One region of the Rossellomorea sp. GCM10028870 genome, then DNA from elsewhere that is predicted to be linked to it. Evidence: riboswitches for the same ligand, from Rfam matches in the RefSeq annotation. Region 1 holds a riboswitch; the other holds the start of a gene.
The links. Region 1 has a riboswitch for cobalamin ahead of ACFQWC_RS12550 (hypothetical protein). Riboswitches for the same ligand answer to the same signal wherever they lie in the genome.
Positions count from the first base shown of each region.

Region 2: another riboswitch for cobalamin. It lies ahead of ACFQWC_RS09070 (ribonucleoside-diphosphate reductase subunit alpha); the one in region 1 lies ahead of ACFQWC_RS12550 (hypothetical protein).

Region 1 is NZ_JBHTGN010000002.1:356,552-360,051, forward strand. Features, by position in the region: gene prpD (2-methylcitrate dehydratase) at 1-325, opposite strand, end outside; gene mmgD (citrate synthase) at 428-1,543, opposite strand; gene ACFQWC_RS12550 (hypothetical protein) at 1,544-1,768, opposite strand; cobalamin riboswitch at 1,944-2,141, opposite strand; gene ACFQWC_RS12555 (IDEAL domain-containing protein) at 2,387-2,611, shown strand; gene ACFQWC_RS12560 (ring-cleaving dioxygenase) at 2,853-3,500, opposite strand, start outside.
Region 2 is NZ_JBHTGN010000001.1:1,764,999-1,768,498, reverse strand. Features, by position in the region: gene ACFQWC_RS09075 (SurA N-terminal domain-containing protein) at 1-429, opposite strand, end outside; cobalamin riboswitch at 1,098-1,278, shown strand; gene ACFQWC_RS09070 (ribonucleoside-diphosphate reductase subunit alpha) at 1,425-3,500, shown strand, end outside.

The DNA of each region.
Region 1 (3,500 bases):
CCCATTCCGCAGCGAGCCACGTATCATTGTAATCCAGCCAGCGGATCATGCACCCTATGTTGAATGCTCCTTTCACAGGATCAAGGACGAACGATGTACCTGGCACTCGAGTCCCATTCGGTACAATTGTCCCGGGTACGACAGGTCCCAGAAGCTTCGTACATTCCGGGTATTTCAAAGCAAGAATTCCGCATCCAAGCGTATCAAACAATACATAGCGTGCCGTTTCATATGCTTCCGTACTTGTGATGTCTCTATCTAATACGTAATCGGCTATTTCTTCCAATAACACATCGGTTTTCGTCGTTTCGTTCGTTTTCAACATGAGATACCTTCCTTTTCTGTTAAAAGTTATTTATGATATAAATGGGTATTCGCCAAAATATCCATTTGCATCAGGCGGACGACGTTACAACTCCCCAGTTGTTTAATTAAATACACGTCGCTCGCCTGTATAATGTACTCGCGGACGGAAGAGTCGATTATTGGCGTGCTGCTCAATAACATGCGCACAAAGTCCGACTGTTCTGGCACTAAAGAAGATTGGAGTATATAGTGGAATCGGTATCCCCAACATCCAATAGACCGGAGCTGCATAATAATCAAGATTCGGATAGATTCCTTTCTCTCTCTCCATTACTCTCTCACCAGCTTCACACATTTCATATAAAAGGTGGTCGCCTTTTAAATCACATAGTTCTTTTAACGCTTCCTTCATCATTAATGCCCTCGGGTCCATCTTCTTCATATACACGCGATGCCCAAACCCCATGATTTTTTCTTTTTTCATCATTTTCATTTCGAGCAACTCTTCAAATGCTTCCACACTGCCTGCTTCATTAAGCATGTACATAACCGCTTCATTCGCTCCTCCGTGCAGGTTCCCTTTTAAGGAAGCCACCGCACCGGTTAAGGCACCGTATAAATCAGAATGAGTAGACGCGATCACCCTTGCCGTGAAAGTGGAATTCGGCATCTCATGCTCACTATAAAGGACTAAAGAGCGGTCAAATATCTTTTCTTCCAGTAGAGAAGGGACTCGCCCAGTGATCATGTAAAAGAAATTTGCACTGTATGATAGATCTTCGTTTGGACGGATCGGCTCCATTTGTTGAATGATTCGATAGCTATTCGCCACAACGTTGGGCACCATTCCAAGAAGTTGATAAGCCCGCCCTTTATTCACGGGTAATGAACGATCATCGAGTTTGTTGTCATATCCTGCAAGAGCTGAAATTCCTGTTCTAAGCCCATCCATGGGATGTGTATTTCCAGGAAGCTGTTTGAATATTTCAATCAGTTCCCCAGGTATTTCATATTCACCTTTCAACACCTTTTCCACCGCTTCTTTCTCTGCAGAATCAGGTAAACTCTCTTCCAGCAGTAAATGGACAATATCCATGTACTCTTTAGATTGTGATAGTTTAATAAGGTCATAACCCTGGATGACAATTTCACTTTGTACCGTATCTAAAAACGAGATCTTTGTTTCTGCTGCAACAACACCATCAAGTCCGGGGAAAAATTTTTCTTTAGCTTCCAATCATCTCTTCCTCCTATCTCCAAATAACTCATCATTTATTTTGTTGTAAGCCCTTTCAAGATTGCTCAGACAAACTTCTTTTTCTTCTCTTTTTTCTATCCGCATTATGATTTCTTCTGTCAATCGCTGATAATTAGAAGGAAGCATAAGTGGCTTTTCTCCACTGAAGTTGTTCATAATGCACGTTTTGAAGTAATCGGTAAAATACTCAACTGTTCCATACAAAGAAGTTCACCTCGAATCCGTCTTGTTTAAAAATCGACAATAAAAAACAACTTCTAAAAAGAAGTTGTTAAGATCGAACTGATGCTTAAATAAACATTTTCTGTTACCCCAAAAAGCCAAAACAAAAAATGTTGATCACTCGTTCGCACTTAACACCCCCTATCCTCGTAGGTATTGATGTGTGCTGAAACAGGCAGGTCTCCTGACTTATGATCATCACTCTCCGAACCTTCCCATCTTCAAATTTCTAAAGACAGTGGCTTTTTCGAATCGCTCCCAATTACAGTTGCGGGACAGCGTCGGACTCTAACCGAACTTCCCTATTAAGTAGAGGATCGTCACATCCCTCTACACCTGCTTCTACACGTATTCAGTTTTCCAATCAAACATATCAAATATTTCTAAAAATTACAAACAATTTTATTAATTGATATATTTTCCTTTTGAAATCTGGAGTTTTTTTAGACGTTACTACAAATCTAGCAAACTTAACAAAACCTTAATGTAACTGGTTTGCAACCTCCTTTCCTTGAAATAATTTAATTTTTTCGTTTAAAATGTTTGAATATTGAGACAATGGTTAGTATAATAGAAAAAAGGTCAAGGAGTTGATTTTTCATGAAGAAGTATTTGCTAAATTCACCACAGTCCGAGGTACCCGGCATAGACTCTCTTTTTGCAGAAATGATTTTGGACAAGGCCCTGCTAACATTCCGGAAAGAGCAACTCGAACAGAAAATCGACCAATCATTACGTGATCGAAACAAAGAGGAATTCCTGCGGCTGACGGAGGAGTTAAATCAGATCCGTAAAGATCACGAGGAAAAGGATGTAACAGTATAAACGATTCATAAGATATAAATAAGCCAGTTGGTTTCTAATGGGAACAGTGCTCTTGCTGATTTTGGCAGGGGCATTGTTTTTTATGATTGCACCGAATACGGCGGTCTGCCCCCGGCGTGCCGATGTTTTATCCCAAATAAATTATTTTCCACTCCCGTAATCATGCCAGGTTGTGGTATTTCTTCATTATAATAACCAAAAGGACGGTCCACTTGCCCTCAGCATGCGAACCGTCCTTCTCTCAATCCAGTTCCCGAACCTCAATCGGAATCAATGTCCGTGCAATTTGCTCCCGATGAGCCTCGTATCTCTCCGGAAGCATCAAGCTATTCCCCATCGTTTCCTGGGATTCATCATGTGCAAACCCGGGAGGATCCGTTGCGATTTCAAACAGGATTTCACCGTGCTCCCGGAAATATATTGCGTTAAAATATTGGCGGTCCTGTACCGGTGTGACGCGGTATCCATTGTCAGCCACGACCTTTTGCCATTCCAGTTGGTCTCTGTCATCGACTGCACGCCAGGCAATGTGATGAACGGTGCCGACGCCTGCCTGACCGCGTCCGATCGGGGTTAATTTCAGGTCGATGATGTTACCGATATCAGCAGGTGAACGGAAGCGTTTGAAATCTCCTTCTTCCCCGACGAGTTCGAGCCCCATGACGTTTTCCAATAGATCAGCCGTTTGATTCGGTTGAGACGATAAGAGAGTCGCACCGCCGAAACCTTTGATGGCAACTTCAGGTGTCACCCCTCCATGCGTCCAGGTATTTGCTTCTCCTTCTTCCCGTTCCACGATTTCCAGGTGAAGTCCATGTGGATCATCGAACTCCAAATACTCTTCACCGAATCGTTCCATTTTCGTGAACGGAATACTGAACGTTTCGAG
Region 2 (3,500 bases), on a different contig from region 1:
TTGTTTATTGATTTCATCTTCTGATGCCTTATATCCTTTTTCATCGGCTTGCTGCATAAGGAGTGTTTGTCCAACCAGACTATCAATAGTTTGTTCTTTTATCTTCTTTGCTGCCTCTTTACTTGTCGGGTCTTGACCCATTTGTTGATACTGCATTTGTGATTGAGTCAATACGTTGTTGAAATCTTCACCTTTAATTTTTTCATCGTTTACAATGGCAACGATCTTATCTTTTTCAACCTTTTGTTCATCCATTTTCTTCTGCATTTCTTCCATCTGCTTAGCTTGCTCCTCTTGAGCCTGTCCATCGCTTTTTTCTTCTGTCTTCGCTTTATCTTCAGCTTGTTTTTGGCTCTCCTCGTTCGAACCGCAAGCGGCTAGTCCAATCGTTAGTAATGCTAATAGTAAAGTCGTTAATAATTTTTTCATAATAGACTCCTTTCAGAACTAAGGTGTGATTTCGAAAAAAATCACTTAATGCGCATTTTAAATGAAAAAACCGTAAAAAGAAAGTATTTAAGCTGAAAAGTATTGATTGTAATAAGGTTGAAATACATTAAATTGCTTATATGGTCCCTCTTTCACTATTGTGTATGCGGTTACATTTGAACTGAAAGCTCCCGGGTAGAAATGAAATTGTAAGAGGATTTTCACATACATTAAAGCCGAACTAAAAAAAAGAGGCTGTTTAAATCGAGTTCATTCTCCATTTAAACAGCCAATAAAAAATATTGGGGACCAAAGAATACTGTCAAACAACCTTCTATTTGAATTATAGAGAGTGGGAACATTTTCTTCAACTAACATGTAGGAAGGTGTCGGCTGACTAGTGTCCATTTGAAGGTTGTATTCAATCTTCTCCTATTCTTTTCATGGAAAATAATAATTATAAGCATATTTCATAGGAAGGATTTATCCTTCCTTCTGTTCAACTTATTACAACTCTTGACTTTACGAGTGTAATAGAGTGATACTATTAAAAGATTTCAACTTCTAAACAAAGTGAATAGTTCCACTTGTAAATTCATTTTTAATCGTTTATGATGATACAGAACACAACATTTAGTGTTATGTTTGATGATTTTAACAATATATTGATTATAACCTGTGAATAGGGTGTCTGAATGGACTTAAAAGGGAATCCGGTGTGAATCCGGAGCTGTCCCCGCAACTGTAAGTGCTGACGAAATAAGGAACTGCCACTGTCTTATACGATGGGAAGGCCTTAGAGTAGGGTGAAGCATGAGTCAGGAGACCTGCCTTATTTATTCACGTGTTATCTTCTTCGGGAATTGGGAGGATAAAGCGAGGATTGTAATAGGCTTTAAGTCTATGTACATATCTCCGTATATATTAGGCCCATCCTTCTGAAGGATGGGCTTTTTTGAATCCTATCCACACTGTATAAATTGGGAGGAATATTTATGTCAATCGTATCACAAGAGCAGCGACTAATAGTGGAAGCAGAGGAGATTATAACAAGTCTCCACAGTCGTTTTCCACAGCTCCATTTTAAAGAATTCGATGAAAAGATTTTTATGTATGCTAACGGACAGTCTGTACTGAGTAAAGAAAAGCTTTATCATTTCATGATTCTCACTGCAGTTGAACGTATTTCTGCCCATGAACCCGATTGGACCTATGTGGCTGCAACACTTTATTTAAAAAACCTTTATCGTACAGTTGCTAATTCCAGGGGAATTGAAAAAGACAAGTTATACAGTTCCTTTAATAAATCAATTCACGAGTTGACTGATCGGAAATTATATACGTCAGCCCTGCTCGAATCTTATACAAAAGAAGATATAGACTTCCTGGCAACGATCATGGATTCATCTAAAGATCAATTGTTTACTTACATAGGGATCGTCACATTAACAGAGCGGTATTTAACAAAATCCCATGATGGAAAGATTCTTGAATTACCACAAGAGCGATTATTGATCATTGCCATGACTCTCTTTATGAACGAACCGCGTGATAAGCGGATGGCGCTCATTCAGGAAGCGTATTGGGCACTATCCAATTTGTATATGACGGTAGCCACCCCTACATTCGCCAATGCGGGGAAAAGTCATGGTCAGTTATCAAGTTGTTTTATTGATACGGTGGCAGATGATTTAAGGAGCATTTATGACAGCAATACAGATGTTTCCACATTAAGTAAAAACGGTGGAGGCCTGGGTATCTATTTAGGGAAAGTCCGAAGCAGAGGAAGTGATATTAAAGGCTTCAAGGGTGTAAGTTCAGGTGTTATTCCATGGATGAAGCAATTAAATAACACGGCCGTATCGGTTGATCAATTAGGCCAGCGTCAAGGAGCAATCGCTGTATATTTAGATGTATGGCATAAGGATATTTTTCCTTTTCTTGATACGCGATTAAATAATGGAGATGAAAGGCAGCGTACTCATGACCTCTTCACAGGTGTCAGCTTACCTGATTTATTTATGGAGCAAGTGGAGAAAAGAGGGGAATGGTATTTATTTGATCCTCATGAAGTGAAAATAGGCATGGGTTTTTCACTGGAAGATTACTATGACGAAAAGGATGGAGAAGGCTCGTTCAGGGATAAGTACTGGGAGTGTGTAGAAAACCCTGACCTTTCAAGGGAAGTGGTCCCAGCGATTGAAATTTTCAAGCGGATCATGATTTCCCAGCTTGAAACGGGAACACCCTATATGTTTTACCGAGATACAGTCAATCGGCTAAATGCCAATCAGCATAAGGGGATGATTTACTGCAGTAATTTATGTACGGAAATCGCCCAGAATATGAGTGCGACCATTATGGAAGAAGAGGTCATAAAGGACGGGAAAATCATTACCTATAAATCTCCGGGAGATTATGTCGTCTGTAATCTGGCATCTGTTTCTTTAGCTAAAACGGTAATGGATGATGAGCTGGAAAGAGTGGTGTCCATAGGAGTAAGATTACTGGATAATGTCATTGATATAAATAAACTTCCAGTCCTGCAAGCCCAACTGACAAACAGGCGCTATAGAGGGATTGGATTAGGAACCTTTGGGTGGCATCACCTTCTTGCTTTAAAAGGGTTGAAATGGGAGAGCGATGAAGCCGTTGATTATTGTGATTCCTTATACGAGGATGTTGCCTATTACACGATTAAAGCCAGTCATGAATTAGCAATAGAAAAAGGATCTTATCCATATTTCAGCGGTTCAGATTGGTCCACCGGAGAGTATTTTTCCAAAAAAGGATATTCAGGACCAAGGTGGAATGTACTCAGGGAGGAAGTTTCTACTAAAGGGATACGAAACGGATATTTAATGGCCGTCGCCCCTAATTCATCCACCTCGATCATAGCCGGATCCACAGCAAGTATAGATCCTTTGTTCAGATTAGAGTACTCAGAAGAAAAGAAAGATTATAAGATTCCTGTTACAGCCCCTGATTTATCACCTAAGACAACCTGGTATTACAAAACGGCCTATAACGTAGATCAGCACTGGAGTATTAAACAAAATGAGAAGAGACAG